2 regions of the Emticicia fluvialis genome follow, and region 2 is predicted to be linked to the other one. Evidence: riboswitches for the same ligand, from Rfam matches in the RefSeq annotation. Region 2 holds a riboswitch; the other holds the start of a gene.
What was found. A riboswitch is a leader RNA that binds a small molecule or an ion and turns the genes downstream of it on or off. The one in region 2 is predicted to bind cobalamin.
Positions count from the first base shown of each region.

Region 1: linked by a shared signal. The riboswitch ahead of NZ848_RS14905 (TonB-dependent receptor plug domain-containing protein) and the one ahead of metE (5-methyltetrahydropteroyltriglutamate--homocysteine S-methyltransferase) in region 2 are both predicted to bind cobalamin.

Region 1 covers NZ_JANUSD010000012.1:101,740-118,062, reverse strand. Annotated here, with positions in the region: gene rplU (50S ribosomal protein L21) at 34-345, opposite strand; gene NZ848_RS14935 (CBS domain-containing protein) at 527-964, shown strand; gene NZ848_RS14930 (DUF2721 domain-containing protein) at 1,022-1,474, shown strand; gene NZ848_RS14925 (lysoplasmalogenase) at 1,458-2,105, opposite strand; gene NZ848_RS14920 (M28 family metallopeptidase) at 2,116-3,261, opposite strand; gene NZ848_RS14915 (hypothetical protein) at 3,268-4,167, opposite strand; gene NZ848_RS14910 (5' nucleotidase, NT5C type) at 4,188-4,727, opposite strand; cobalamin riboswitch at 4,872-5,069, shown strand; gene NZ848_RS14905 (TonB-dependent receptor plug domain-containing protein) at 5,135-7,057, shown strand; gene NZ848_RS14900 (DUF5074 domain-containing protein) at 7,063-8,124, shown strand; gene NZ848_RS14895 (DEAD/DEAH box helicase) at 8,286-9,533, shown strand; gene NZ848_RS14890 (DUF3299 domain-containing protein) at 9,616-10,089, opposite strand; gene NZ848_RS14885 (hypothetical protein) at 10,227-10,577, shown strand; gene NZ848_RS14880 (hypothetical protein) at 10,582-11,025, shown strand; gene NZ848_RS14875 (hypothetical protein) at 11,045-12,718, opposite strand; gene NZ848_RS14870 (hypothetical protein) at 12,746-14,980, opposite strand; gene NZ848_RS14865 (BatA domain-containing protein) at 14,977-16,200, opposite strand; gene NZ848_RS14860 (DUF58 domain-containing protein) at 16,203-16,323, opposite strand, start outside.
Region 2 covers NZ_JANUSD010000009.1:63,949-80,271, reverse strand. Annotated here, with positions in the region: gene NZ848_RS11990 (gamma-glutamylcyclotransferase family protein) at 1-343, shown strand, start outside; gene NZ848_RS11985 (DUF5686 and carboxypeptidase-like regulatory domain-containing protein) at 517-3,009, shown strand; gene NZ848_RS11980 (glutamine synthetase III family protein) at 3,107-5,299, opposite strand; gene NZ848_RS11975 (LTA synthase family protein) at 5,491-7,329, shown strand; gene NZ848_RS11970 ((2Fe-2S) ferredoxin domain-containing protein) at 7,332-7,598, shown strand; gene metE (5-methyltetrahydropteroyltriglutamate--homocysteine S-methyltransferase) at 7,721-10,036, opposite strand; cobalamin riboswitch at 10,211-10,363, opposite strand; gene NZ848_RS11960 (ferritin) at 10,563-11,087, opposite strand; gene NZ848_RS11955 (hypothetical protein) at 11,204-11,569, opposite strand; gene NZ848_RS11950 (glutamine synthetase beta-grasp domain-containing protein) at 12,131-13,147, shown strand; gene NZ848_RS11945 (GNAT family N-acetyltransferase) at 13,210-13,698, opposite strand; gene mtaB (tRNA (N(6)-L-threonylcarbamoyladenosine(37)-C(2))-methylthiotransferase MtaB) at 13,805-15,133, shown strand; gene NZ848_RS11935 (M20/M25/M40 family metallo-hydrolase) at 15,368-16,323, shown strand, end outside.

The DNA of each region.
Region 1 (16,323 bases), on a different contig from region 2:
GTTTTTGATGCTGAGCATTTCACTCAACCAGTTTTACGCTCCGATTTCGTCAATTTGAATTTTGGTCAAATACTGACGGTGACCGTTCTTTTTAACGTAGCCCTTACGACGTTTTTTCTTGAAAACAATTACTTTCTCGCCTTTAAGGTGTTCAAGGATGGTTGCTTTTACAGAAGCACCAGCTACGGTTGGAGTACCTACAGAAATGGTTCCACCGTTGTCAACAAGGAGTACCTTGTCGAATACAAGTTCAGCGTTCGTTTCGCCCTCTAATCTGTTTGTGTAGAGCGTACGACCCTTTTCAACTTTAAATTGCTGACCTGCGATTTCTACGATTGCGTACATTTTTTGAATGATAGATTTACAATGAATACTGTTTTATTCTGAATAAGCGCTGATTAATGTCTGAAACGCATTATTTAGGGGTGCAAAGTTAAGAATATATTTTTGTTTTTCAAACTATTGCTTTCTATGATTTTTTTTATAAAATTGTAGGAAGTTTCAATCAACCATAACGTACACACCTATGAAAATTCGTCAGATATTGCAGAAAAAGAAAATCAATGCCCTGTTCTCGGTTTCGTCAGATACAACTGTATACAATGCACTTGTAGAAATGGCAGATAAAAACATAGGGGCGGTTTTAGTAATTGACAACGGAGCCCTTTCCGGAATTTTCTCTGAGCGCGACTACGCCCGTAAGATTGTCTTGAAAGGCCTGCACTCAGATGAAACAAAGGTAAAAGATGTAATGACCTCCAAAGTTATTACCATAGATGTGGAAGATAAACTGGAAAATGCCATGCAGATAATGTCTGACAGGCACATCAGGCACTTGCCAGTAATGGACGGCAGCACGCTGGTAGGCATTATTTCTATCAATGACCTGGTTTCAACGTTAATCAATGAACAAAAGTCTCAGATAGCTTCATTGGAAAGTTATATATCGGGCAGCTACGCTTAAATTCTTTACAAACTCTTTGGCTCATGCGAAACGATTGATTTCGCTTAATACTATCTGATGGAATTGACAATTGGTACTCCGGCACTTCTTTTTTCTACGGTTTCATTACTGATGATTGCTTTTACTAACCGGTTTCTGGCGCTGGCTAGTCTTATCAGAGATTTGCATTTAAAATACAAAACTGAAGAAGAAAAAGAGAACATAGTTGCACAGATTATCGGTTTACAGAGGCGCATCAGAATTGTAAGGAATATTCAGATAATAGCCATTTCGAGCCTGCTTTTAAGTGCGGTTTGTATGTTGTTGATTTTTGTTGGCCGCGAACTGGCAGCCAAATGGATGTTTGGCGGTGCATTGATGCTACAGATAGCAGCACTCACTCTGTCGGTACGTGAAATAACATTATCGATGAATGCCCTGAAACTGGAGCTGAGCGATATGGCCGAATTGATTGCTCCGGAACCGTCTTATCGCAGACGCAAAAAACATGAAACTAAGAGCGACGACTGATGAGCAAACCGTGGATAATCAGGTATTGCGCTACCACATAAGTACTCATTATCAGAAAACCAGCCATCGGCACTGATACTACAAATTTGTTAAGGGCTATAAGCGAATCGGAGGCAATAAATAATACCGCCCCAATGAGTACAACTTCATAACTTTTGTCTTTTACCTGCCGCTCGCTGGCACGAATACCCATTAAGGTTATTACTATGGCATACAAAGTTACCGGAATCCTGAAGTCGGTCGGAATTCTGTGCAATAGAAAAAACAGTAGCAAACAAGCATAAGAAATAAAAGGTAGCCAGCGGAAATGGCGTGATTTACCCTCTTGCCGGAACAATAAAATATAGCAGACATGCCCAAGCAGAAATGCACCCAGGCCCATCAGAAAGTAATTGGGGTTTAATTGCTGAAACATCAGAAAGGTGTCTCCCAGGCAAGAGAAAAATAAAGCAAATAACACAAGCCGGTCTCTTTTACTAAATGTGGCACGGGTGCGCAGGTAATAAAACAAACCCAGGGTAATCATCAGCAGCGGTTTAGTAATGTTGCCAAGCCATTCGGTTTCCAGCAAGCCTGAGGCAATGTTTATCGCAGACAGGCCAAAGAAGATAAAAGTCTGGTTACGATTCATAGTAAGGTGTTTAAGAAATATTGAGTTGTTCTCCGATTTTCTCTGCTAATATAACAGCCTTTTCTATAGGTAAAAAATCTACGTTTGCCAGCACATCTGTTGGTCGGTGGATGTTAGGCATTCGACCGTGCGCATCAAGTGCTGCCAGCGTTACAGCCGGAATGCCCGCCCGCTGAAACCAGACCGAATCAAAGTCAGCCGTATGCCATGCACCTGTGGTTACATTTTTAAGAGCCGGAAGCTGTGCAACGGTTTGTTTGGCTATTTGTATCAACTGGTTGTCATAAACAATGTTAGACCAACTGCCCGTTTGGGTTATGATTTTCAGATTACCGCTGCCCAATGTATCAAAATTAACCAGATAGGTTTCCTTGTTAAATTCGGTATAATGTTTTTTCATGTAGGCTCTGGCGCCTATCATGCCTACTTCTTCGGCACCTGTCAGAACCAGTTCCACATCCAGATTGTCTAAATTTTTAGCCCACAACTTCTCGGCGGTGGCAACTGCGGCGGCTACTCCGGTAGCATTGTCAGAAGCGCCGTTTGAATAGCCTAGGCGGAAATAGTCTACCGTACCCACTACCCCCTGCAACAGAAAGTAAAAAGCTAATACGTTGCCTATCATCATAATGAAATTGTTTGGCGCCAGAAACTGAGAAATGGCTATAAATTGCGCCACAATCATCAAAAACAGGCTCATTTTTAAAGACTTCCGGAAGTTGCCAACCATTTCGGGGCGATAAAGAACCGAAATAGGGGCGGTGTCCCAATGTGCCATCAGGATGAGTTTCTTAGGTTTGCTGGTTGCTTTACTTTTAGGCTTAACTACGAGGTTATACGAAGTAACCAGTGGAGGAAAACCCGTAACCGGCGATGCGTACCAGTTGAAATACAGCATTGCCAGTGTTACAAATATGAGTGTGATAAAAAGCCCGGCAATTGGAGAGAAATTAAGAGTTAATAAACCGGCAAACAAACCACCGATGAGCCACCAGACAATAGAAATGTAAGTTTTAGGCGTTCTGAAGGCCTCCTTTGAAACGTCATATTCCGGAAACAAACTGCTTAGATATTCAAGCACAGGTATTTCATTAGCGGTGGCTACACCTCTGTTAGGAAAAGCTGCCAGTTTTTCTACAATTTGTTTTGCGGTCATATTGGTCTAAGGTTTGTTATCTCCAGTCGAGTTATCAAGTATTCTAAAATTTTCAATAAATAAGTCTGTTTCAGAAGACATAGAGATTTTCCTAATAAACTTATTCTTTAGTCGCCAATCATATTCACTTTTTAGAACACCAATCTTTATTGTTTTGCCTTGATTTGTGTAAATAATATCTCCATTATTGTAATAGTAAGGTTGAAAAAAAGTTTTATCTCCTGTATGAAAATTTAATGTGGGAAAGTCTTTCAATTCTAGCTCAGCACCACGTCTTTTTATATAGATATTTGTTATCTCACTTACAAAGTATATTCTTTCATCAGAATCAGATTTTTCTCTTACTAAAATCCAAAATGTAGCTATTGTAAGAATAATTGAAACTAGTATTGCAACAGGACCGATTCTTTCAGAACCAGGTATTCTTTTTAGCAAAGCAATTTCAAATGTTGACTTTAAATTTGGGTCAACCGATAACTTTCGTTTTCTGAAAAAGCTAATAAAATCTGAGAAATTTTTATAGTCCCGGCTGCTTATAAAAATTGTTTTTTCAATTGTTTTAAAAACCAAAATTTTATTTGATTTATAGCCTTCGGACTTAAAATATTCTATATTCCAGGCAACTATATCAGAAATCTTTATTTCATCAAGGTATTCATTTTTTGGTGTAGCTATAATGATTCTATCTGAATAGAAATAATAAATGTATTTGGACAAATTAAGAATCAGGTAGCTACTGCCAAATAAACATAACACCGCAACGAAAAGTAATACCCATGAAACTAGTATAATTGAATTGGCTAAAAGCCAAAAATACCCAACTAAAAACAAGCTGGCTAATAGGATAGATGCAGCATAGTTCTTTTCAGGTTGTGAAACTATTGGTATTTCTTTAGATTTTCGCATGAAAATTTATTGAGTTCAACTTAACTTTCATTCTCAAAAAAAGCCTCAATTTCTTTCCATGATTTGAATCTTTGATAACCGGTTACCTTCTGATTATGAATGGCGCTGAACATCAGCGGTTTACCTTTAAAGGTTTTCAGGTTTTTCTCGTGGTCGTCAATCATATAATCGGCGGCTACAATGCTTTTATCTCCGCAAAGCACAATGTTTCGCCATGATATAAACGGAAAATGCTCTTCCAGCCAGTCCATTTTGTCTTTCAATGAATTTGGGAATTCGGTAGCTGCCGATACAATAAATACTTCATATTGCTCATGCAGTTTTTTTATTACCTCTACGGCATCTGCCATTACCTCTACATCTCTGAAAAAGCCCGGTTTAAATATTTCAACCCGAATTTTATGATAGTTTTTTTCTTCAAAAATCTCAAAGTAAGCTTTGTTTTCAAAATGTTGCTCTGTGAAAGCCGTACCGATAATGTGGTTATAAGTTTTCAGGATTTTCTTTCCTGTGGCCGCCATTACGTCATCCATATCAATGGCAATTCTCTTTTTGGTCATTCTTGATTAAGGTTTTGTTTGTGCGAATATAAACATAAGATTTTACAACCCTTCATTTGTGTTTATAAGTGTTTCAGTTTTTCATAAACGCACTGCCCAATACTATTTTTTGTGCCTGTTGCTGTTATTTTTAAAAATCATTTTACCTTTGCAACAGTTTTAGGTGCCTTATACAGCTTCCGATAGTTGTTTCAAGGCTTAAAAGGGAATCCCGTGTAAACCGGGAGCTGTCCCCGCAACTGTAAGTTTCTTTAGTGCATTTCAACTGCATGGCCACTGTTATACGGGAAGGCCGGAGATGCTGAAACGAGTCAGGAGACCTGCCCAAAGCTATCCTTATTTGCGCTTTACGGAGGATGAAGCCAACTGAGCGACAGACTATCATTCATTTTACATGTGTTAATTAATTGAGTATTTTTATCAGATGCTTGTGTCTGAGGGTTTTGCCCTTTGCCTTTGCGTGGCTTCTGCTGTCGCAGGAAATTGTATTGGGCCAGACTGACTCAACCAGAATGCTGGACGAAGTGTTGGTGAAAACCTTCGCTCCAACCAGGTTTATGGCAGGGCTAAAGATTCAGCGTATTGATTCAGCCACAATTGAGCAGGCAAAGTTTCAGACCCTGGCCGAATTTCTAAACTTTCAGGCACCGGTTAATTTCCGGCCCTATGGAAACGGGCAACTGACAAGTATAGGATTGCGAGGTACTTCAAGCAATCATACGGCTGTAGTCTGGAATGGCATCAATATCAACTCTCCAAGTACAGGGCAGAGCGATTTCTCCACTTTGCCTGCTGCAGGTTTCGACCTCCTGGCTATTCAATACGGGTCATCGTCATGTGTGGTAGGGTCAGATGCCGTTGGAGGCAGTATACTGCTCGACTCAAAGCCTGTCTGGGAAAATAAAATGCAGTTAAGTTTCGGGCAGCGGATGGCCAGTTTTGATAACCGCCAAACACAGTTAAGCGCCCGGGTTTCAGGCAACAGGGTTTCGTCAAAGACGGTGTTTTATAGTGGCGTTTTGAATAACAATTACCCTTATACAGAGCGGAACTATTATCCGGTTGAGCGTTCAACCACTTCTTCAAGAGGCTTTATTCAGGATTTGTTTTATCTCACCAAAAAACAAAACCAGCTTTCGCTGAACGTCTGGGTTTCTGATAATAATGTCGAAATATCGCCGCAGTCAATCCATACAAGAGAGGTTTTGCAAACGCAGGCTGTCAGGATTCTGAATACCTATCAATTTAAAAAACTGACTGTCAGAGGTGGTTATGTGCAGGATATCACCAATTATGGTAAGGGTAATTTTGTTAAACCCAGCCGGACAGCCATTGACCGGTTTTTGATTCGTGCCGAACATGAATGGCAGATTTCAAAACTTACAGCCCATATTGGCACTGAGGCAGCGCATGTAATAGCACATGTTGACGAATATGAAAAGAACACCATTGCAGAGAACAGATTAGACGTTTTTGCCTGGCTGAGGTACCAGGTTTCAAAAAGATTACTTACCTCGCTTAATGTGCGTCAGGCCTTTGTAAAAGGCTTTGAGCCACCCTTAGCCCCTGCTTTGGGTTTTGAATATCAGCTTACTGAATCCACTAAATTAACGGGCAATGTTTCACGCAGCTACCGGGTGCCTACCATGAACGAACGCTATTGGTCTGAATTAGGCAACCCGGAGCTGAAGCCCGAAGACGGATTTAATAAAGAGATGGGTGTTAGCTGGAATAAGCAGCGCCATACTTTCAGTTTTAGCTCGTCGATGAATCTGTATCATAATCTGATTGACAACTGGGCCTACTGGAATCCGGATTTGAATTACAAGGTACAGAATCTGCAGCAGGTATTGGCCAAAGGCCTGGAGCTTACACACAAAACGCAATATCAGCGCGAGCAACTGGCGGTTGGGTTTCATGCCCAATATGCTTACACGCATTCTTCGCAGCAGAAAGCTTATAATGTTTTCTCTGCCGATGTAATAGGTAAGCAGCTGATTTACATACCGAAGCACAATTTTACCGCCAATTTATATTACCAGACAAACGGGAAAACCGGGTGGCTGAAAAAACACGGAACGCCGTTCCGTGCAACGCTTCAATGGCAAGCCAATAGCCGTAGGTATTACACGTTCGACAACTCTAAATGGCTCGATGGCCAGCATTTGGTAAACCTGATACTTGAAAGTGGCCTGAAATGGAAGCATGCAGACGGTCGCTTGTTTTTTCAGGTAAACAACCTGTTTGATGAGCTCTACCTTAACTCAAAACGCAATGCCATGCCCGGCAGAAATTATGCAATCAACTTTGTTTTTAACATAAATAAGTAATCCAGATGAACTACAAAAAATTATTGTTACTTGGTTTTGTTTCTATTGCTTTATTCTCTTGCGAAACCAAGGATGCAGAACCCGCACAACCATACGACACAGGTGTGATAGTGATTAACGCCGGCAACTTTTTTGATAACAACGGCACACTATCTTTTCTGAAACGAGATTCTACAAAAGCTACCCTTGATGTTTTTCAAAAAGAAAATAAGCGCTCAATTGTAGGGGGTATTACAGAATACGCAGAAATAGACGGTAAAGGAATTATATTAGTAGATAACTCTACTGACGGCCAAGACGCCATAGAAATTGTAAATGCCCGTACCCTTAAGTCGGTGGCGTCAATAAAAGAAGTTGAAAACCCACGCAACGCTATCAAAGTTGCTTCTAATAAAGCTTATGTAGTTTGTTGGGACGTGCTGAATGCCGATTATTCATACAAACCAGGGTATGTTCTGGTAATTGATTTGAACACCAATAAAGTAACCAAAAAAATTGCTGTGCAAAATGGCGCCGAAGGAATTGTGGTTGTAGGTAATGAAGCCTTTATTGGTAATGACCCGTACTCGGGCAAGAGCGAGATTACCGTAATTGATATTGCCAAAGATGAGGTGTCTGGTAAAATTTCGATGAAAGGCGGTACCACCAATCTTGTAGTTGATGCCAACAACAAGATTTGGTGTTCGGTTGGTAAAGAAGTTTTCCGTATTAATCCATCTACCAAATCAATCGAAGCTACTTTAAGTACCGAAAAAACAACAGGTAAAGTACCCGGAGAATTGGTTTTAAGTGCCGACAAAAGAACTATCTATTTTGATTATTCGAATTGGAGTGAAGGCGGAGAAGTATATAGCTTTAATATAAGTGATGCGGCAATATCAAACGCCAAGCCCTTAATCAAGCGTACATTGTCTGGCCTGGGATTTGATACAAACGCAAATATTATCTATGCTGGTGTTACGCCGTCTTACAAGCAGGCAGGTTATGTTTTCAGGTATAAAGTAACCGGAGAACTGATTGATTCTGTAAAAGTAGAAATTGCACCCAGTAAGTTTTTCTTCAAATAAGATGTTGGCTTGTTGCGCAATTCCGTAAACCGGGCAAGGCGAAAGCAACCATAAACCTATAAAAAAATGCACAGAATTGCCGATGTTTTGGCCTTTCTGTGCATTCTTCGTTTCTAAATGCTATCTTTACATTTTTACCAATCAAAATTATTAATTAAAACTTGCAATTTAGCGAATTTAACCTACATGAAGACCTGTTGTCTGGCGTAAACGCCATGAATTTCGTACAGGCTTCTCCTATTCAGGAGCAAACCATTCCTATTATTCTTTCAGGAAAAGACCTTCTTGCTTCTGCGCAAACCGGCACTGGCAAAACCGCTGCCTTTCTTATTCCTTTGCTAGACCACGTTGTGCGAAACCAAAGTAACCAGACCTCGGTGCTGGTGCTTGTGCCTACGCGTGAGCTGGCTAAACAAATAGATGAACAAATAGAAGGATTCAGTTATTTTATTAATGCCACCAGCATTGCCATTTATGGCGGCGGAGTAGGGGAAGAGTGGAATCAGCAGCGAAAAGCCCTTGTACATGGTGCCGATATTATTATTGCAACGCCCGGGCGTTTGATGGCGCACATGAAAGCAACCGACCTGAAGTTTGACCACATTAAATGTCTGGTACTTGATGAGGCCGATAAGATGCTTGATATGGGTTTTTCAGACGACATTATGTATATCCTGAAGCACCTGCCGGTGCAACGGCAGAACTTGATGTTTTCGGCAACTATGCCTAAAAAAATAAGAGATTTTGCCAACAGAATACTGAAAGACCCCGCAGAAGTGCGGCTGGCCACATCAAAGCCAGCGGTAGGTATAGACCAGCAGTTTTATATGGCCACCGATACCCAGAAAATACCTTTGCTGGCACATTTGCTCAAAAATGACAATGTACAGTCGGTGATTGTGTTTTCGTCGCAGAAAATGATGATTGAAAAAATCATCAGGGCTTTAACAAAACTAAACCTGGATGCCCGGGGGATATCATCCGATAATTCGCAGCAGGAACGCGAAAACGTATTGCGCGACTTCAAAAATAAGCAATTTAAGATTCTGGTAGCTACCGATGTGCTTTCAAGAGGTATAGACATCAATAATCTGAGCCATGTAGTAAATTTTGATGTGCCGCGCGATGCCGAAGACTATATCCATCGTATCGGGCGCACAGCCAGAGCAGAAACCACCGGTACGGCTATTACATTTATTAATGAAAGAGACCAATACCGTATTGTAAATATTGAAAAGCTATTGGAGCGCGAAGTTGAAAAGCAAAGCGTTACCGAAAGCCTGGGCCTGGGTGCTGCTCCTGAGTATAAAGGGCAGAACAGAAATGCAAGAACCCCAAAGCCTGACGGCCAGACAGGTAAACCGAAAAAGAAATTTTTTCGTCGTAATAACAAGCCGGCAGGTAACTAAAGCATCATAAATAGCCATGTAGACCCACTATGTGGCTATGTATGCTGTGGTTAAATTTACAGCGTAAAAGAAGTCTGATACCTCAATTAAACTTCTTTATGGGTTCTGTATTTTGTAAAACGTAGTTCAGCTCTTCTACGTTGTCTATGTTTAGTTTTAATATGCCTTTTACGGTCCATATTTCGTCAGTCGCAAAGCGGCGGGGTTGTTTCAGTTTCAGTTGTATGATTGATTCAGGCCCCGAGCCTCCGCAGAAAAAACAGGCAGCCATAGGATTGGCCGAAAGCACAAATACGTTTTCAGCCGGGTCAACCGGAATCATATATCCTCTTATTAGTATCACTTTTCCTTCCAGTGCTTTTACACGCTCGCCAAATTCAGGGTAAAGAAAAAACATATTCTCCTGTTTGTTAAATTTCTTCTTAAAGCGTACATCCTGCAGGTCTTTCCATGTAATGTGCTGGGTTTCGGCCTGCACTTTAAAGCCGGTATTAATGATGCCTGCCACTACAATGAGTATTAGCCCTACCGAAAAATATGAACTGAATTTTTTCATAGTAAAATTGTTTATGCAATAATGTTGCAAATATAGTCAGAGAGATTTATTTTTGCATCATTGTTGCAAGTATTTCATCTATTAAAGTTCAGGTATTTCTACATATACTTATCTGCCTGTCATTAAATTATAGTATTATGACAAAAGTATTGTTAGGATTCCAACTGGTTACCGCTTCTTTCGTTCACCTGATTTGCTGTGGTTTACCATTGCTGCTGAGTATCAGCGGTGGTTTAAGCATTTTTATAGCCTTGCAGGCGTATGCGCCTCTTTTACTGTGTTGCCAGTTAATTATTTTCGGGGTTACTTTTTATCAGGTGTACAAACCTGCCGGCAAGGCCTCAAAAGTGCAGCGCACCGGATTCTGGTTTATTTCTCTGGTTTCAATTGTTTTCTATTTTTATCCGCCGGTTCATTGGTTTAAGTCAGAAGAAACCCGGTTAAAAGAGGCACAGATACAACGTTTTTTCAAGCATAAAACACAATAATGAAATGAATAAAATTCTTTTGTTTTTCGCAGCAATTGCAGTAATGGGGTGCTCGTCAAAAAATCCGAAAGACAACCCCGTATTGGTAGAGGCCAATGAGGTACACATGCAGGCAGAGGCTATTCAGGAGCAAGTTGAGCCTGAAATAGATAAGCTCGACAGCCTTAGTAACCTTTTACTTGCAAAAAAAACTTTAAAAGCTGATTCGTTAGCCAGGGAATTGACAACCTTGAAGGCTGACTTTAATACTTGGGAGAAGAACTTCTTTGCGGTGCCGGGTTTTGAACATACCCATGAAAGTGGCCATGAGCATGAACACCATCACCACAATTCGGTGCCTGATTTACCTGCCGAAAAAATGCTGGAGGTGCAAAAAGAAATTAAACAAAACATTGAGCAGATTAAAACACGCCTGGAAAGTATTTCTGTAGCGGTTAAGCAACTCTAAGATAACAAAGCATTACTTATCAATTCAGTTTGGGTTCTACCCAGAGCGCTACTAAACCCACCAATATAATCAAATACCAGGCCCAGTCTGGCAAAGTGGTGGTAAGTGACTGTAATGATGCTTTACCACCACTAATAGTATTTATGCGCTGATGCGCCTGCAAGGCTTCTTGTATTTGCACGGCTTGCTTAAGCCCTCCTGTGTTTTCTTCCACATAAAGCGATAACGAATCCTGAAATGATTGCCAGCCCGGTTTTCTGAAAACATAGCTTCCTGAATAGGTAAGTGGATTGACTGGCGATTGAGATAAAATACTTGTATCTGTATCTATCCTGATTTTTGAAGAAACCACAGTAGGATTATTAATAATAATAGATGTTTGCGTATCGGTAAAAACAGGAGCATCAATCAGAATGTTGTCGGTAGCAGAAGGGGCCAGTTGTTGAAATACCGACGACCAGATACGGGCATAGCCGAGGGTATCGCCACTTAGTTTCAACGGGAAAGTCTCATTCAGAAAACTCAAACCAATTGACCCGGCTTTCTTCTGAATGGCTATGGGGTATTTACCGATTAATTTCTGGTTAACGGCCGGTTCAGGCACATAAGGCAGTGCTGTAAGATTATCAGCAACGGTTATTGTTTGGTCGTTTGATATTTTTTTTATGCGCCAGTTAGTGCCCAAAGCCAGATTCAGCGTTTTAGCGTCTTCTTCGGGTTTAGTGCAGTTAATAAACAAGACACTTTTGCCTTCGGCAGCTGCTTTTTTTACCAGTGTATGCGTTGCATTGGCAGGGTCGGTTATTAAAATATCAGCGTCGAACGATTTAGTATCGCCGGGCTTATTGATAGTAACCTTGCTTTGGGCGTCTTTGGCAATGGTAGTAATAATCTCAACCTGATAATTGTTTCTGCCCAGCCACTCTGATAGATTTTTGCTTTCAAAATCAGGATTGGCTAATATGAAAAGTACTTTACGTGGCTGTGGAGCTTGTGCAAAAAAATGAATGCGCTCAAGCGGCGCCTCATCCAGTGTTAATACTGCCTCCGTACGACCAATGGTAAAAACCGGAAAACTGAAATGAAAAGTATTATGGCCTTTTTGCAATACGAGGCTATCTAACGTTTGATTACCATATTTAATGGCGAGTGTCTGAGGTTTATTAACGGTTAATTTACCGCTCAGTTCTTGTATGTCTCCCTTTTTTACAATGCTTTTATATCGTAAATTCTGTAGTTGTGCTTCGTCAAAATAGGGTATCCAGTTTAGGTTCCTGTTACTCAACCAGCTGAGGGTTTTAGGGCTGAAATTCTGCCCTAAGAGATAAACATTGCCGGGGCTGTCAGCAAATTGCGGATTATTACTGATTAAGCGGTTAAAGTCCTGCTCATTGAAAGAATCTGCGATTTGAAGGCTGTCTTTTATTTTCTGAACATAAGCCATGGGTATTTTGGCGGCAGCCAATAAAATTTTGTTGCCATTGGTAGTATGCTTAAAACCCGGCTGAAAAACAAAAAGAAAAACTGCCAGCCAAACGAACAGATTCAGCCCAAGTCGTATCAGTAAGCGTTTATTAGGCAGAGCTTTTGACCGCCACAACAACCATAATTGGATAATCAATAGGAACACCAAGCCTACATAAAGTATCCACTTTGACTGGAAGACTGATAATATGAGTAAGTTAAATGCCATGTATTAGTATTGGTCTGACAGGTAGCATTACCTGATATTTTTCCAGAATGCCTTCTCCAGTTTTTTTTCTGCCGAATAAGATTTGTTCAATATGCCTTTTGGCTGGGTAATACCGGTTAGCTGGTATAGTTTGGTCTTTAGCTCCGCTTTTTCGTCAGTCGATAAATCCTTATCGTTGATTAAATTCTGAAGCTGGCTTAAAACAGACCAGTTGCTCAGCTTGCTATTCATTACCTTGCCACTCAGGTAAGTACCTAAAAGCAATAAGCTTTGTTTTTGATACCCGTTTAGTTTCAGGCCTTCTTTTTTGGTATCTATAATACCCAGCACCTGAGCTACCAGGAGTTCTAACTTTTGTTGAGAAAAATTCTTTTCATAGCTGAAGGCCTCGTTGAACTTCGTCAACTCGCCTGTCATGCGCTTTTCTTTTTCTTTGATGGGGGGTGGGTCAAAGCTGGTTTTCTTTACAAATGTACGCGCCTTTTGCTGTGCCGATTTTAGAAATTCGAGAGCCTTTTTTTCAAATGGTAAGGCTTTTTCAGGCTCGTAAAGACGCAGGTGTAATTCTGACTGCCACATTTGTTCGAGCGACATTTTTAACAAACTTCGGGTAGATTGTTCGTAGAAAGTATTGGCTTCGCCATCATCATGCGAGTGCACGTAGTCTTTCAGAATAGCTGCCAATGGGTCTTCGTTGTCCTGATTACCTTTAGTTTCTGCGCCGTGGTCATGGCTATGTCCATTAGCCTGGTGCTTTTCACCATCTTCATGGTCGTGCTCGCCTTCGTCATGTGCATGAGTAAAGCCTTTCAGCAGGTCGCCACCCATAGCCGATCCGCTGATAGCGTCTGACGGAATAGGGTCGCCGCCACCAATAGAGTTTTCAAACTCTTCACCCAGATACTGTCCATAACGGAGGCGTAACGCTTTCTGGTCAAAACCTATTTCATTAGATGTACTCTTAAAATCTTTCAGGCTGATTTTATTTCTTTTGGCGATGAGTTTTTCAGTATCAATAATAATCTGGCGCTGGCTTCTGAAATACTCAGGAAGTATATTCACGGCCATGGTAGCCATCTCGGCTTCCTCTGTTTTTGAGGTATCTTTATAAACAATAAAGTAGGTGTCAGACTTGGTATAGTTGGGTTCCGGCTTTTTATTGTCAATGGCGGCCCAGTAATAATAAAGCTCATCGCCGGGGGCAAAGTTTAGCGCCTTTAAATCAATGGTTTTGTTGATGAAAGCCTCCTTGAAATGAGCCTGATTTATAGGTAATTTAATTTCTCTGAATTTTACGTTCTCTCCTGACCCCCTGGCTACAGTGGCAATGATGAATGCTTGAGTTACCTGAAAATCATCTGATATTTTTGCTGAAATCTGAACGGTTTTCGGGTCTTTCAGGAAATGGAATTTATACAGTTCTTTAGATGCCGGGTCAATTCTGGGTGCCAGGTCCGGTATGGCTTCCAACCGGTAATAGTCTGACTGAAATATGAGGGAGTCTTTCCAATAGGCTTTTATGGCATATAAACCAGAGCCTTGCAGCATGTCGGTGTATTCAAAAACTTCTCCTGTTTTCCTGAAAGCGAGTTCTTCGCCTCTGTTATTGCTCAGTTTCACAGCCAGATTATTGGTATGATTAAACGCTACAAGCCATTTAAGCATAGAACCGCTGATGGCAGAGGCATTTAAATCGTTATTTGTTTTGGTTGGTAATTGGGTATAGGCAGGTGGTGTAATGGTTAATTGTGCTGAACTGAACACAGGTGGTTTAGCCATTTCTTGTGGCGATGCTTTGGTGTGGGTCTCAGTGCTAAAGGTTTCTTTGCTTTGATGCTGTTTTATAAGCGGGTACCCTAAATAGATAACCATAGAAACGATTGCTATGGCAATCGGAACCCATATTTTTGAATTGATTGCCGAAGGTGTTCTGTGTCCTTGCAATTTTGAGGCTAATCTTTCCAATTGCAATTGCTCAGCTATGTTGGGTTGCGACACCTTGAGTAACTGAAGGCTGTACTCGGTGTCTCCGACTGTTTTATGGATTAACCTTACTGCTTCATTTTGTTTATCTTTAAACAATTGTGTCTGGTAGGCGCTTAAACCAAAGGCAAGCAGGCTGCAAATTAGCGATACCGACAAAGAACTGCTAAAAACCGATACCAGTAAAAAGGCGGAAACTGCCACCAGCAGACATGTAAAGAATGCCACCGCATATAACTGGAAGCGCACACCCGATATAATATGTTTGACCTGATTCATGCGTTTTTAGTGATGGCTATATAACGTTCAATGCCCAGAATAATGATGAAAGCAAAAAGTAAGATTCTTGCAAGTTCATTTTCCTGATTTGCATTAACAGCGCCGGATTTAGTAAATATACTTTGCAATTGCTGATTACTCAAAACCGTAGGCACAGGGTTTAAATCATAGTGTTTTATCAGCGTCTCTGCCAGCCATTCAGGAAACTCACCATTAAAAATGGCCGCAGATGTTTGTGGATTGAGGCTGTACGGAATCTGAATAGTATTCATCTGGTATCTTAATTGGTTTACCGGAATATTGTCTGTGTTAGAAATGATGTTCAAAGTTGATTCAGAATCATATTCTGATTTTGAGCTTAAAGGTTTATCGCTGAATACCCAGTTGTATTTTTTGTGCTTGTTAACCTCCGTATCTGCTGTCAGTGTAATATTATACACTTCTTCCAAAGCTTTTAATGAAGCTAAAATGGTTTGTTTTTCTGCTTTATTCTGATTGAGAATCAAAACCTCGATTGGTGCATTATTGGCCGGGCTGCCGGTATAAGTATTGTTGTTGTCTGATTCTGCTTGCAGCGCCAATTGATTGGCAGCGTTTACAAATAGTTTTTTATTACCAAAAGCTAAATAGGGCTTCAGGTTGTTTTTGGATGAATCAACTATGGTATGCAGATTGAAAGCAGATGGTACAAAAATTTTAGGTACTTGTGCCAGGTTCTGACTATTAATCAAATAAAGCGCTATATCTTCTTTTTTGATGGTTTGCGCTAATTTATTAAGGCATGATTGCAAAAGTAGCGGATTAAAGTTATCGGTTTGGTGTACATTGCCCAGGTCATCCGCTAAGGTTAAAGCGGGTTGAATCCAATAGATTTTTTCACCTTTTTTAAGCGCATCCTGCAATTCAAACTTAAAGTTATCAATTATCAGTTTGTTTGGTTGAACCAGATGTATTTTCTGAGACGAAGATGACGCATCAGACCAGTCGAAAACAGGCTTGCTTAATAAAAAGCAAAGCAGCAATAGAAGCAGGCACCTAAGCAGTAGCAATAGAATATTATCCAGCCGGATGCCTCTCGACTGTTGTAGGTTTTTTTCCAGAAGCCACTGGGTGGCAGCCCATGCTAAAACTTTACCTTTTTTCTGATGCCAGAAATGGATAATAATGGGTATTGCAATGGCCAAACCACCCCAAAGCATCAGAGGATTTAACAATTCCATACTTAAAATTTTCTTTTCTTTAATGACTCGGCAATGACTCTTGCGATGGGTTCATTAAGTGTAACTCTGATTAAACTAACGTTTGGAATCTGTAATGCAGTTTCCAGATTTTCCAGATAAGCC
Region 2 (16,323 bases):
AAATCAGTATGCCGAACCTTTGGGTAAGGCAGCAATGGAGGGCAAAATGTATATGGTAGACTACTACCCGGGTATAATACCTTGCCCCAGCGGAGAAAAATACTTTGTAAAAGGAGAACTCTACCAATTGAAAGAACCTGACAAGCTGTTTTCTCTCTTAGACAAATACGAAGAGTACTACCCGATGGACCCTGACCACTCTGAATACGTAAGAAAAAAAGCCAGGGTAATACTGAAAAGCAATCAGCAGGAATACGAAGCCTGGGTGTATTATTTCAATCAGTCGGTTGAAGACCTTGAATTTATGCCCAAGGGAGATTTCATAAACGAATACCATAAATAGCGGCTGAATTACCGCCTCAGAAAAACACAAAGTTGGCAGATAAACCCTGCCAACTTTTTTTGTATTTTTTCAACAATAACTATTATAAAAACACTTATTTTAATAAATAAGGCAACCTTTGGCAGAGCGGCTGCGTTTTATCTTATAGATTAGTGAATTCACCAAGATATGAAATGAAAAGACTTTACTTGTTGGTCTTATACCTTGCATCCACCATTGCTGCTGCTCAAAATTCTTACACTATTAAAGGCAAAGTAACAGACTTTGTTACGCATGACCCTGTACCGTTTGCCTCTATCAGCTTAAAAAATACCACCATCGGCAAAAACACCGATTTTGAAGGTAATTTTGTTCTCATACTTCCGGCACTCAATTCAGACTCCCTGCTTGTAAGCTGTATGGGCTATGCCAGTAAAACCGTTTTTATACGGCGCGACTCCCTGACCCAAACGGTCAATATCCAATTAAAACCAACCGAGATTCTGTTGCATGAAATCACCGTTCATGCCGGAGAAAACCCCGCCTGGGCTATTATCAGGAAGGCAGTAGCTGCCAAATCAGAAAACAATTTCAAGAAATTAAGCGCCTTTGATTACAAAAGCTATAATAAAATTGAGGTTGATATCAATAACATTACAGATAAGCTCAGAAAACGAAAACTGGCGCAAAAAGTAAACAAAGCCATTGAAGAACTGGGTACACTAACTGACGACGAAGGTAAGGCACTGGTGCCGACGTTTATATCTGAATCGGTATCGCATTATTATTTCAGAAACGACCCCCGGTTATCGAAGGAAATAATAGAAAAGACCAACATTAAAGGCATTGGCGTTACTGATGGCAGCCTTACGTCGCAGTTGATAGGTTCTACATTTCAGCAATATAATTTTTATGTCAATCAGGTTGATATCCTGAACAAAACATTTGCCTCTCCTATTGCCGACGACTGGCGCCTGGTATATGATTATTACCTGGCAGACAGCACCTACCTGGGCGACGATTTCTGCTACCGAATTGAGTTTACACCCAAAAGAAAGCAGGATTTAGCCTTTGCTGGCACCATGTGGATACATAAAGGCACCTGGGGAATTGTGCAGATAGACGCGGCCATCTCAAAAGATGCCAACCTTAATTTTGTAGAAAGAATTAAAATTCAGCAGGAACTTGAACCCGTAGATAATATCTGGATGCCCGTTAAAAACCGGATTCTGGTTGATGTCTCTGAAGTTACCAAAGGTTCGGCCGGGCTTTTGCTCAAGTTTACCAACTATAACGAAGATATTGTTATAAACCGCCCCAAAGATGTAAAGTTCTACGCAAGCGGTATTGAGATATCGCCAGACTACCGCGAGACCGACAATAAATACTGGCAGTCGGTACGGCCGGAACCATTTACAAGAGACGAACAACTGGCCTATACCATGATAGACACCATCAAGACTATACCGGCCATTAAAAACTATACAGAAATAGCCAAGATTCTTACCAGTGGCTATACCCGCTTGTTTCCAGGCATTGAGTTGGGCTCATTGGTTTACACAGGCGCCATAAACGATGTTGAAGGCGTGCGCCTCAGGCTGGGTTTAAGAACCAATTATGAGTTCAGCAGAAAATGGGTGCTGGAAGGTTACCTTGCTTATGGCACAAAAGATGAAGAATGGAAAATGAGCGGAGAAGTAACCCGTATTTTTTCAAGAAAGCCATGGACAACCATGAGCATGAAGGTTTCTCATGATATTGAGCAGGTAGGCTTGCGCAAGGAAGACCTGGGGTTGGGCCCTATTTTTTCGGCCTACATGCGTTTCTTCACTTTGAACAGACCGTATTATGAAAACGAAAACAGAATACAGTTTCAGCGAGAAGTATCAAAGGGTGTGTTTACCTCGTTTGGAGTAAGAACCCGGAGTTTCGACCCCCTCTATAATTTTCAGTACAGAAGTTTACCACACATGGGCGACACCTCGCCTCTTACCACGCGCTTTAACACATCAGAGCTGTTGTCTGAAATAACTTTTGCGCGTGACGAACTGGCTGTTATTAACGATAACGAAAGGCTCAGCTTTGGCACGGTTAAGTCTCCTACCATTACCTTCAAATATACACTTGGCGCCAAGAATATTCTGAATAGTGATTTTAATTACCATAACCTGATGGCCAAGTTCAGCCATACGCTTAATCTCGGATATTTTGGTAAGACCTACTACAGAGCAGAGGCAGGGGCCATATTTGGTACCGTTCCTTACCCATTGCTGAAAAGCCATCTCGGTAACGAATCCATTTTTATTGTCAGCAACTCTTTCAACCTCATGAATATCTTTGAGTTTGTCAGTGACCGCTACGCCACCGTTCGATACAATCATGACTTTGAGGGCTTGCTATTTAACCGTTTTCCGCTCATTAAAAAATGGAAATGGAGAACCTTTACCACCGGAAAATTTTTATGGGGTACATTAAGCGATAAAAACTATTCAATTACGCCCCCCAATTCTGATGCCGGCTTCAGAAATTTCTCAGGGCTGGGCAAAGCTCCCTATATTGAATTAGGCTATGGAGTAAGCAATATTTTTAAGTTTTTCAGGGTTGAAGCCATGCACCGCCTTACCTACCTTGACAAGCCGGATGTACAGCGTTTTGGGGTTAAGGTTTCTGCCGAAATAACACTTTAAGCATTGTATTCTATTTTCAGGAAATTACCCAAAAGAAAAAGGTTTGTTCAATCAATTGCTGAACAAACCTTTTTTTGATTTAGTATTAAGCCAGGTATTATCTGATATACAGCAACTCTCTGTATTTCACCAGTGGCCAGTCTTCATCGTCTATCAGTAATTCAAGTTTATCAACATGATATCTGATTTCTTCAAAGAAATTCTTAATGTCGTTTCCGTAAAGTTTTGCTCTTTCTTCAATGTCGTCTATGGCATTGGCATGCTTGCGTGCTTCTGTCATCTCTTCTACTTTTTTAGATATTTCAGAAACCCGTAACGATATTTCCTTAATGATATTCAATACTGGCTCGGCCTCTTTGTTGAGATCCATATCGCGCAACGCCTTGGCGGTTTGCACCATCTTGCCCTGATAGTTAACAGCCGTAGAAACTACGTGATTCATTGCCAGATCGCCGATAAGGCGAGATTCAATCTGAATTTTCTTGATATAATTCTCCAGTTCTATCTCATAGCGGGCATGAATTTCGCGCTCTGTCAGCACGCCGAGTTTTTCAAATACTGCAATAAACTCAGGTTTCAGATAGGCTTTCAGCGCTTCTGGAGCACTGGCAACGTTAGACAAGCCCCTTCTGGCCGCTTCGTCTTTCCACTCGTCAGAATAACCGTTTCCTTCAAACAATATCTTCTTTGACTCCTTAATATATCCTTTCAGAATCTTTACAATTACTTCTTCTTTTTTACCTTCATGCTCGGTCATTTCCGCATCAAAATCCTGGCGGAATTTTATCAGCTGATTAGCCACAATGGTATTCAGCACCATCATCGGCTGGGCTGAGTTGGCAGAACTACCCACAGCGCGGTATTCGAACTTATTACCGGTAAATGCAAACGGCGAAGTACGGTTTCTATCGGTATTATCAAGCAAAATAGACGGAATACGATTTAAACCCAGTTTAATATACGCGTTTTCACCTTTCTCAATAGAAACTATTTCTTTGTTTTCAATGTCTTCCAGTACCTTAATCATTTCTGAACCAAGGAAGATAGAAACAATGGCCGGAGGCGCCTCATTAGCACCCAGGCGGTGTTCGTTGCCTGCGGTGGCAATACTTGCTCTCAGCAAATCGGCATTGTCGTGAACGGCTTTTATTACGTTTATCAAGAACGTTACAAAACGTAAGCTCTCTTTAGGTTTGGTACTTGGGCCTAAAAGGTTTACGCCGGTATCTGTACCCATCGACCAGTTGTTGTGCTTACCGCTACCGTTAATACCAGCAAATGGTTTTTCATGAAACAAAACTTCGAAGTGGTGTTTTTTAGCTACTTTACGCATCACATCCATTAACAGAATGTTGTGGTCGCAGGCAAGATTTACTTCTTCAAAAGTCGGGGCTACTTCAAACTGAGCCGGGGCTACCTCGTTATGACGCGTTCTAACCGGAATACCCAGTTTCAGACACTCAAATTCAAAGTCAACCATAAAGGCATTAACTCTTGGGGCAATACTGCCAAAGTAGTGGTCTTCCAGCTGCTGGCCTTTTGCCGGGGCATGGCCAAAAACAGTTCTACCGGCCATCATCAGGTCAGGTCTGGCATTGAATAAGGCCTTATCCACGAGAAAATACTCCTGTTCTGCTCCTAATGTAGCTGATACTTTCTCAACATGACGGTCAAAAATAGTGGCTACTTCGGTAGCTGCTTTGTCGAGCACCGATAGAGACTTTAACAACGGCGATTTGGAATCAAGCAGCTCACCTGTGTACGAAACAAAAATAGAAGGTACACAAAGCGTACCTGTGCCGGCGTCGTTGTAAATAATAAATGCCGGAGAGGTTGGGTCCCAGGCGGTATAACCACGCGCCTCAAAAGTGGCCCTGATACCCCCGCTCGGAAACGAAGAGGCATCTGGTTCTTGCTGCACCAATGAGCTGCCTTTGAATTTCTCCAGGGCTTTGCCATCAAAATTAATGTCAAAAAAAGCATCATGTTTTTCGGCAGAGCCACCCGTTAAAGGTTGAAACCAGTGCGTATAGTGTGTGGCACCTTTTGAAACGGCCCACGATTTCATGGCAGACGCCACCTCGTCAGCTATCTCACGATCAATTCTTTCACCACTCTTAATGGCAGTTGTTACTTTGGTATATGCCTCCGGCGACAACATGGCGCGCATCACGTCATCATTAAAGATATTTGCGCCATAGTATTCTGTTACTTTGCCAGCAGGTATGTCTACTTTAATAGTTTGGCGGGTTTGGGCTTCATCTACCGCCTTAAATCTTAATCTTGCCATTTTTTATTAGTAGTTTTGTTGAGATGTCCTATATTTGGGGTTAAAAATAGAGAAAGTACATCGATTAAAAAAGCATTTATAACTTTTGATCAATAAGTGATATTTCTTTATTAAAAACAAGTCTGCCAGCCTCAATTATTGGCTGCGCAAACTTTGACCAAAGCTTGAGCTAATTTTACTAAACCGATTCAATGAAAGAAAGATTACAATTTTTACTGATTTACTATGGGTTTTGGGTTATCTTCTTTCTGGTTGCAAGACTAATTTTTTTGGGTTATCATATTGAAGACACCAAACTGCTTACCTTGCAAACCGTATGGGGGATTTTCTGGAACGGTATAAGAATGGATTTTTCAATGGCGGGTTACCTGTCTGTTATTCCTTTTTTGCTGGTGGCATTCTCTAACTTCATTAAAAAAAGCAGGCTCGAAAACTGGATTTTCAGCTATACTTTTATAATGGTTCTTTTTGCCAATCTCATTGTTGTAATTGATCTTCAGGTTTTTAATACCTGGGGATACCACCTGGATGCCACCCCTTTGCGGTATCTGAAAACACCGCGCGAAGCCTGGGCATCGGTTAGTTCTTCTCCGCTCTTGCAGTTGTTTCTCAGCTTTCTGATACTGCTAACCGTTGCGTCATTAATTGTTTACAGAATCATAACGCGTAATATTGACAACTGGAATTACATAGACAATCTGCCTTTTATTCCGGTTGCAATTCTTGTTACCGGCTCGCTGATTATACCCATACGCGGCAGCCTGGGGGTATCGCCCATGAACCAGAGTACCGTTTATTTTTCAACTAATAATTTTGCCAATATTGCTGCGGTTAACCCCACCTGGAACTTCTTCAGCGCGCTGGTTAATGGTTCTATAGATAAGGTAAATTCTTATACCTACCTGCCTAAAGAAGAATTGAGCGACAAAATCAAGGAATTATATGTAAGCTCAAAAAAAGGGCAGAAAATTTTAAAACAGGGTATCAAAAAACCAAATGTACTGATTGTAATCTGGGAGAGTTTTACAAAAAAGGCAACCGGACATCAGATTAATGGTCTTGAAGTTACCCCCCGTTTCAATGCCCTGAAAAAAGAAGGCGTTTATTTTTCGAATATTTATGCCAGCGGCGACAGAACAGACAAAGGCATACCGGCTATTTTGAGTGGGTATCCGGCACAGCCAATTGCTTCTATCATTACAGAACCCAACAAATCGGCCAAGTTGCCGGTTTTAAGTAAAGATTTTGAGCAGAACGCCTACGCAACCGATTTTTATTATGGCGGAGAAATTGAATTTGCCAATATTAAGTCTTATCTCTATTCTTCTGATTTTCAGAAGATTGTGAGCAAGCAGGATTTTGATTCAAAATACTGGAACTCTAAATGGGGTGCACATGACGAAATCGTTTTTAACAAGTTTCTGGCCGACCATGCCACAGTGAATCAGCCGTTTTTCTCGACCATATTAACGCTGAGCAGCCATGAACCATTTGAAATTCCGATTGCCAACGCCTTTGAGGGTGATGATGAGCAAACAAAATTCATGAATGCGATGTATTATGCTGATCATTCGCTCGGTGACTTTATTGAAACGGCTAAAAAACAGCCCTGGTGGAATAACACCCTGGTTATTATCATAGCCGACCACGGCCACCGGATACCGCCAACTGGCAAAAAAGTTGATGATTTTAAAATACCGATGCTTTGGCTGGGTGGCGCTTTGGCTAAAACGGGCATTGAGGTTTCGTCGGTGGCATCGCAGATAGACATTTCAGCTACTTTGTTGCATCAGGTGGGTTTGAACGCCTATGCCTATAACTGGAGTAAGAATATTTTTGACCCCAAAGCAAGACCATGGGCGTTTTTCTCGTTTAATAATGGGTTTGGGTTTGTGCAACCAAAGAAAAACCTTATTTTCGACAACATCGGTAAGAAAATGATTGAGTCTGACGGAGACATTACCCCTCATGACCTTGAATTAGGCAAAGCGCTTATTCAGCGTACTTTTCAGGATTACCTAGATAAATAGCCATGAGCAAGATAGAAATTCCTGAGCACACCATATTTGTGTGCGACGGTAGTAAATGCGGTAAATACAGCAAAGAAATAAGGAAGGTTTTTAAAGAGAAAATCAAAGAAAACCATCTGAAAGCAGAAGTATTGCTTGTAAAGATGGACTGCTCTGATAATTGCGATTACGCGCCTGTGGTTAGTTTTCAGCCGGAAAACGCCTGGCATGGAGAAGTAACAGAGAAGAAAGCAGAGAAATTTTTTGGTAAATATATATTGGGTGAATAAAACCCGATAGGCTTCATTTCTCTCCGCATCGGCAGTATGACCCCACATGAGGGAGCGAACGCCGTGCGGAGAGATTTTTGTTTTACTACTTCCCGACAGTTGGGGAAGGTCGGGATGGAGCCTTACGAATTAATCTGCACCACCCTACGCATACGTTTGGCAGCCTCTATCATGTTTTTAAGGGCTTCTTCGGTTTCTTGCCAGCCTCTGGTTTTAAGGCCGCAGTCGGGGTTTACCCATAAGTTGCGGGCAGGTATTACTTCCAGGGCCTTATCGAGCAAGGAAACCATTTCTTCAACAGTCGGAATCCTCGGAGAATGTATGTCATAAACCCCCGGCCCTATTTCGTTCGGATATTTAAAGTCTGCAAAGGCCTTTAGTAATTCCATCTGAGAGCGCGACGTCTCAATGGTTATCACATCTGCATCCATAGCTGCAATAGATGAAATGATGTCGTTAAACTCAGAATAACACATGTGGGTATGAATCTGCGTTTCGTCTTTCACCCCGGCTGCGCTCAATCTGAAAGCATTCACCGCCCATTTCAGGTACTCGTCCCATTTCGATTTTCTGAGTGGCAAGCCTTCTCTGATAGCCGGCTCATCAATCTGTATCACCTTAATGCCTGCTTTTTCTAAGTCAACTACCTCATCTCTGATAGCAAGCGCAATCTGGAAAGCCGTTTGCGAGCGGGGTTGGTCGTCTCTCACAAATGACCACTGCAATATGGTAACCGGCCCGGTAAGCATGCCTTTCATTAAACATTTTGTTTTTGACTGTGCAATGGCCGACCAGCGGACTGTCATGGCTTGTGGGCGTTCTATGTCGCCGTAGATGACGGGTGGTTTTACACAGCGGCTACCATAGCTTTGTACCCATCCGTTTTGTGTAAATACGTAGCCCGTCAGTTGCTCACCGAAATATTCAACCATGTCGTTTCTTTCAAACTCACCGTGTACCAGCACATCAATGCCCAGGTCTTCCTGCCAGCTGATTGCTTTTTCAATCTCTTCTTCAATAAGTTTTTCATAGGTTTCGGGCGATATTTCTCCTTTTTTCAGGCTTACACGTAATTTTCGTATTTCTAAGGTCTGTGGGAATGACCCAATGGTGGTTGTAGGGAAAACCGGCAGGTTCAGAGCCTTCCATTGCAGCTTTTGTCTGATCTCAAAATTGCTTTCACGGTTAAAATCATGCGCATTTAATTTTCCCAATCGTTCTTTTACGAATGTTTTGTGAATTTTTGCAGATTCCCTGCGTTGTCTGATTACCTGCTGGTTTTCTGTCAGTGTGTCCAAATACGTATGGGTTGTTTCTGGCTCAGCCAGTTTGGCTAGGGTAGCCACCTCCCAGAGCTTTTGTCTCGCAAAGGCGAGCCAGTTTTTGATTTCAGCCGGGAGCGACTCCTCATCTTTTTCAAATGCAAGGTCGCAAGGCACATGTAATAATGAGCATGACGGGGCTACCGCCACCCTGTTTGCACCAAGTGTTTGCAAAGCCGTTTTTATAAGCGCTAAGGAAGCAGTAAAATTGTTTTTCCAGATATTCCGGCCATCCACTATTCCTAATGAAAGAATTTTTTCTGAGGCCCTGAACCCTTCATTGCTTAAAATGGCTTCTAGCTGCTGTGGCGCTCTAGCCAAATCAATATGCAGGGCATCAACAGGTAAAGAAAGCGTCAGCATCAAATTATTCCCCAGGTCTTCAAAATAAGTGGCAAGTAATAATTTTTGTTCAGGCAGGGCCTTCCTGATTACCTGATATGCCTTTGCAAAAGCTATCGTTTCTTCTTGGCTCAGGTCCATTACCAGATAAGGTTCATCAATCTGAATCCATTGTGCGCCTTTAGCATATAGTCCCTTCAATATTTCAAGATAAATCGGCAAAAGCGCATCCAACAGGTCTATTTTATTAAAACCCGCTTCTTTTTCTTTACCTAGTAACAAATAAGACACCGGCCCAATCAATACCGGCTTTGTTAAAAATCCCTGCTCTCTGGCTTCTTCAAACTCTTCTATGGCTTTCTTCGAGAAATTGCTGAACTGCTGATTTTTTACAAATTCTGGCACAATGTAATGGTAGTTGGTGTCAAACCACTTGGTCATTTCCATAGCGCTTATATCCATACCGTCTTTTTGCACACCCCTTGCCATAGCAAAATAGAGCTCCAGTTCATTCGTCTGCAAAGAATGGTATCGCGTGGGTATGGCCCCCACCATGAGCGACATATCCAGTACCTGGTCGTACAATGAAAAATCGTTAGACGGCACAAGCTCAATACCTGCTTCAGTTTGAATCAGCCAGTTTTTAAGCCTGATTTGTCGTCCGGTGTCCAACAATTCTTCTTTTGTGATTTTACCTGCCCAGAATGCCTCGCAGGCTTTTTTTAATTCGCGTTTGTTACCGATGCGCGGGTAACCCAGATTGTGAGTAAACATTTGATTGATTTGTTAAAGGTTATCATTACCCCGAACCCACCAATTCCCGTTTCAAGGCCGGGATTTTACAGAAAAAACAAAGCAATGCCATCCCAACCAATTATTAATGGCCGGAACATCCTTTTTTTGATTCCATAAAAACAATGCTTGACTAAAACCTTAATCGTGAAGGCCTAGCCATTTAGGTTAACGGCAAGTATCTGACTTTTAAACTGTTCTCCAAGGAACATTTAATTACAGTAGCACGTCTGTTCGTGATTCTCACACGATTCCTTCTTGGTTTTATTAAAGCAAGCCTCAATAAAAACCGTTAACCCGATTGAAAGGTATTGCGAAGACACTGCAAAAGTAAAATAAAACATCTGTTTTCAAAACAAAATTAAGATAATATGTCTATTATTAATTATAATATTAGATACAAACGCTATAATAATTGAAATAGTCAGATAAAATATTTTATTGCTGTACGCATAAAAACTAAAAAAGCACAGGCAATACCTGTGCTTCGTCTTACAGAAAACAAATTTTATTCTTCTGTGCCTATTTTTCCTATTTCTTTATCAACTACAAACAATCCGGTGCCGTCAGTACCAATCACATCAAACAGTTCAAGGGCACGGCGGGCGTTGGCTTCTTCTTCAATTTGTTCTTTTACAAACCATTGTAAGAAATTCTCAGTGGCGTAATCTTCGGCATTACGGCATTTGGTAACCAGTTTATTGATAGTATGCGTTACGTTAATCTCGCTTTGTAAGGCAGCTTCAAACACACTCTGGAAAGTCCCCCACTCTAATTGCGGCGTTTCAACGGCAGGGCTGATGGCTGTTCCGCCTACAGATGCTACGTAATGGAAAATTTTCAGCATGTGCTCGCGCTCTTCGTTCGACTGGCGATACAGGTATTCGGCGCTTTTAATGTAGCCATTGCGCTCACACCATGAGCCCATCGACAAATATTTGGCAGAAGCCTCAGCTTCCATTTTTATCTGCGCATTTAATGCGGTTTCAATTTCTTCTTTAAGAGACGTACGAAGTCTAACCAGGTCTTTCATAGTATAAATAATATTGTTTATTCAAATGTATGACAATATTACAATCAGAAAACCGTAATTGTTCAAATGAAAGCCCGAAAAGGTAAAATTTAGATATAATCTAAATATAGAGAAGATTAAACAACTTCATAATCGCCCAGCAATTCAATCAGAAATGAATTAACATATAAGGCAAACTTGGCACCAGACAATAACTCTCTCAGGTGGATAAGGTCACAAAGGTGTAGTGTAAATGTATGATTAGTATTAGGTGCCTCAATGATGTCGAAGTCGGCCTCGTCAGATAAATCGTATAGTTTATCTATAATATTAATGCTGTCAACCAGCCGTTTAAAATTTATAAAATTATGAATTTTAAATGCTGTGGTCATTCCTCCAAACTCAACAAAAATCCTGTTAGTCAGGTCACATTGCCAAACAATCCCTTTATTTGTTTTATGCAGCTCCGCTTTCATTCTTTCCGGCACGTTCAGTTTTTCCATTTCTTCAAAACTCTGATTGACTGTAAAAATATTACACTACAAAATTAGGTGCTGTTTAGAATAAATCCAAATAAAATTAAAACTATTTGGAACTGGTCTAAATAATTATTTTCTGTTTGTGCATACCTCTCAAAGTATTCTATTTTTTACCGCCAAAACCTCATAAAGTTGCGTTTCACCTGTGAGTATTTATACTTATTGCAGCCAAAGTATCTTCACTAGTGTTTCTTAGAAAAATGAAATCCGATAAAAATGCAATTTTGAAAAATATTAGTGCAATTTGAGGCCAATATTTATATTTTTTTTGTTATTTCGTCAAAAATAGGTTTCAAAAATGATTGATGTATCATTAAAATTAGTAGATTTACAACATAATCACACTCAAAGAATTATTATAAACCAAGGCAATCTTAATATTTCTATAATTAATTGCATTTTTTAAAGAAAATAAAATTTTTCACTAAAATAATTGCTGTTTAAAGAATCTTATATTGTTTTTTGCATTTATATTTGTAACATATTCTTTGATCAATAACCGATACATCTTAAAAAATTACAACAATGTCAGTAGCTAAATTAGAGTACATCTGGCTTGACGGTTACAAACCAACTCAAAGCCTTCGCAGCAAAACCAAAATAGAAAAGAATTTCAGTGGCAAATTGGAAGATTGTGATATGTGGTCTTTCGATGGCTCTTCTACTGAACAAGCTCCTGGTGGTTCGTCTGACTGTTTATTGAAACCCGTTTTCATTTGTCCTGACCCTGCTCGTCTGGGAACTGGTTATTTAGTAATGTGCGAAGTATTGAACGCCGATGGTACTCCTCATGAGTCAAACGGTCGTGCTACTATTGAAGATGACGATAACGATTTCTGGTTCGGTTTTGAGCAAGAGTATTTCTTGTGGAATCCGGAAACCAACAAACCCTTAGGCTTCCCTGTAAACGGCTACCCTGCTCCGCAAGGCCAGTATTATTGCTCGGTTGGCGCTAACAACGCTTTCGGTCGTGAAATCATTGAAGAACACTTGGAAATTTGTCTGCAAGCTGGTTTGAACGTTGAAGGTATCAACGCTGAGGTAGCTGCCGGACAATGGGAGTTCCAGGTATTTGCAAAAGGTGCAAAACAAGCAGGTGACGAAACCTGGATTGCACGTTATTTTCTAGAAAGATTAGGTGAAAAATATAATGTTGCAATTAACTGGCATTGTAAGCCACTAGGCGCAACAGACTGGAATGGTTCTGGTATGCACGCAAACTTCTCAAATACTATCTTGAGAACTGCAGGCAAAAAAGAAACTTACGATATTATATGTCAGGCGTTCGCTCCATTTGTGAAAGAACACATTGCTGTTTACGGTGCCGATAACCACCTTCGTTTAACTGGTAAGCACGAAACACAATCAATTGACAAATTCTCTTACGGTGTGTCTGACCGCGGTGCGTCTATCCGTATCCCGATTGCAGCGGTTCAGAAAGGTTGGAAAGGCTGGTTGGAAGACCGTCGTCCAAACTCAGCGGCAGATCCATACAAAGTGGCTGCGCGTATTATCAAAACCGTTAAGACTGCAGAAGTATAAGACTTTTTCGAATAATATTTTGTTTACAAAGCCCCATTATATTTTGATGGGGTTTTTGTTTTTTAATAGGCAATGGTTTTTGAAAACAACCACACATTTCCACCCTGCCGCTCTTTCACTTCGCTTTCTAAAGTTAATCCCACTTTTTCCAATATCCTCACCGATGCCCTGTTCCGGCTGTCTACAAAACCAATTATTTTTTCAGGTTTCAGGGTTTCCAGGGCATAATCCATTAATGCCTGCGCCATTTCAGAGGCTAATCCCTTGCCCCAGTAATCTTCAAAAAGACTGTAGCCAATTTCAACCACACCCGGCGATTCGACCGCCAGCTTGGCTAGACCGATTGTCTGGCCACTGGCAGCATCCAGTACAAAATAGTTACCGGCAATGGGCTCATCGGTAAATTTCAGGTATCTTTCAATGGCTTCCTCTTTGGTTAAAGCGTGGCCAGTTATGTATTTCATTACCGGGTAAGTAAACTGTGCATCTGTAAATAGGTCAACGCACGATTCGTTAATTTTCAGAAAGTTGAGTCTTGAACTTTTTAGCATAAAAAAGCATTGATTTTTTGGGTCGGTAGTATTGATTCCATTGGTTTTCAATGATATAGAGACAAATCTATTAATTTTAATTAAATTTGCACAGAAATTTGAATATATGAAGAAAGTAGCGTTTTATACGTTAGGTTGTAAACTTAATTATTCTGAAACCTCAACCATCGGCCGGATGTTTGAAGAGCGGGGGTATCAGAAAGTTGAGTTCAACCAACAACCTGATATTTTTATAATTAATACCTGCTCGGTTACCGAAAACGCAGACAAGAAGTGCAAAAAGATAGTTAAGGAAGCCAATAAAATAAACCCGGATGGCTACGTAGCTATTATAGGTTGCTATGCCCAGCTTAAACCAAAGGAAATTTCTGAAATTGAGGGCGTAGATGCGGTGCTGGGCGCTGCTGAAAAATTCAGGCTTATTGATATCATCGGCGATTTTGTAAAAGAGCCTAAACAGGCAAGCGCAAAAGTATATAATTCAAATATTGAAGAAGCCATTGATTACCATACTTCTTATTCATTAAATGACCGTACCCGTACTTTTCTGAAAGTGCAGGATGGCTGCGATTATCCTTGCGCTTATTGCACTATTCCACTGGCCAGAGGCAAAAGCCGCTCAGATACAATTCAGAATGTATTGAAAGCGGCCTGTGAAATTGCCAATAGTGGTGTAAAAGAAATTGTGCTTACGGGTGTAAACATCGGTGATTTCGGCCTGCAGCATGATGAAAGAAAAGAAACTTTTCTGGAACTGATCAAAGCACTGGACGAAGTAGAAGGTATTGAAAGATTCAGGATTTCCAGCATCGAGCCAAATTTGCTTACTGATGAAATCATTGAGTTTGTGGCGCAATCAAAACGTTTTGTACCGCATTTTCATATTCCTTTGCAGTCTGGCTCCAACAAAGTATTAGGGTTGATGCGCCGCCGGTACAAAAGAGAATTATATGCCGACAGGGTAACGAAAATTAAAGAGTTGATGCCTGATTGTTGTATTGGAGTTGATGTAATTGTAGGCCACCCGGGCGAAACTGACGAGGAGTTTCTGACTACCTACCAGTTCTTAAACGATTTAGATATTAGTTACCTGCACGTTTTTACTTACTCAGAGCGCCCTAATACAACCGCCTTGAGTATTAAACCCGTTGTACCTGCCAGCAAAAGAGCTGAACGCTCCAAAATGCTGCATATCCTGTCTGATAAGAAAAGACGCTTTTTCTACGAGCAGCAATTAAGCAAGTCTTTTACGGTATTGTTTGAGGAAGATGTTGAAAACGGCTTGATGCAGGGCTTTACTGAAAACTATGTACGTGTAGTTGCCAAATATGACCCATTGCTAATCAACGAGACCAAAAAAGTTAATCTGGTTGCAATAAACGAAGAAATGCTGGTTGAAGTAGAAGAAACATACGAGGAGCTGGTTCATGCTTAAATCTATTTATTAGTTATATTTAAGGATGTTTCTTAACCGAAGCATCCTTTTTTGTTTAATTCGTAACTATACCGCCGACTTTAGTCGGTATAATGAATGATAGCCTTCTTCAATCCATAATTCCTCAACTTACTCTACAAACTGTCTGTTTGTGTCTAAATCTTTTTGCGTGGTTGTTTTCATCTGCCAATTGTTTAGTATTTTTGTTTAGAGACATCTAATCAAAACATATCTATGAAAAAAGTACTCCTGGCAATCAACTTCATCATTATCTCTTCTCAACTGTCAGCTCAGAAAATCATTAACCGCGACCCACAAATTGAGGCAATCGTCAATCAGGTTTCAAGCGATAGCCTGAAAGCATATATCGACAAACTGGTAAGTTTTGGCACCAGAAGCACGCTATCAACCACTACCGACAACAAACAGGGTATTGGGGCCGCCCGTAGGTGGGTTTTAAGTAAGTTTCAGGAATTTGCCAGGCAATCAGATGGCCGTATGACCGCTTATATTGATACCTGGACGCTCCAGCCCGATGGTAAACGTGTTGATAAAACCATTGAAATTGGCAATGTAATGGCCACATTAAAAGGCACCGACCCCACCGACAACCGGATTTTTATTGTAAGCGGCCATATAGACAGCCGTGTTACAGATGTAATGAACCGCGAAGCTGACGCACCCGGCGCTAATGATGACGGCAGTGGAACCGTTGCCGTTATTGAACTGGCCCGGGTAATGGCAAAGTCGAAATTTCCGGCAACTATTATATTCGTAACCGTGAGCGGCGAAGAACAAGGGCTTTTGGGCGCTAATCATCTGGCTGAAAAAGCAGTTGCCGAAAACTGGAATATTGAAGGCGTGCTCAATAACGACATCATGGGTTCAAACCACAGCAATGAAACCAATATAATAGACAATACACGTCTGCGGGTTTTCAGCGAGGGTTTACCGGCCTTTGAGATGGATAAAAAGGTGGGGGCAATCAGACAGTATGGGGTAGAGAATGACGGTAAAGCCCGCCAGCTGGCGCGTTATGTAAAAGAAGTAGGTGAACGATACGTTGATAACCTGGAAGTGGTAATGATATACAGAAACGATCGTTTCTTACGCGGTGGTGACCATACCCCGTTTGTGAACAAAGGCTTTGCTGCTGTGCGTCTTTCTGAAATGAACGAGAATTTTTTGCG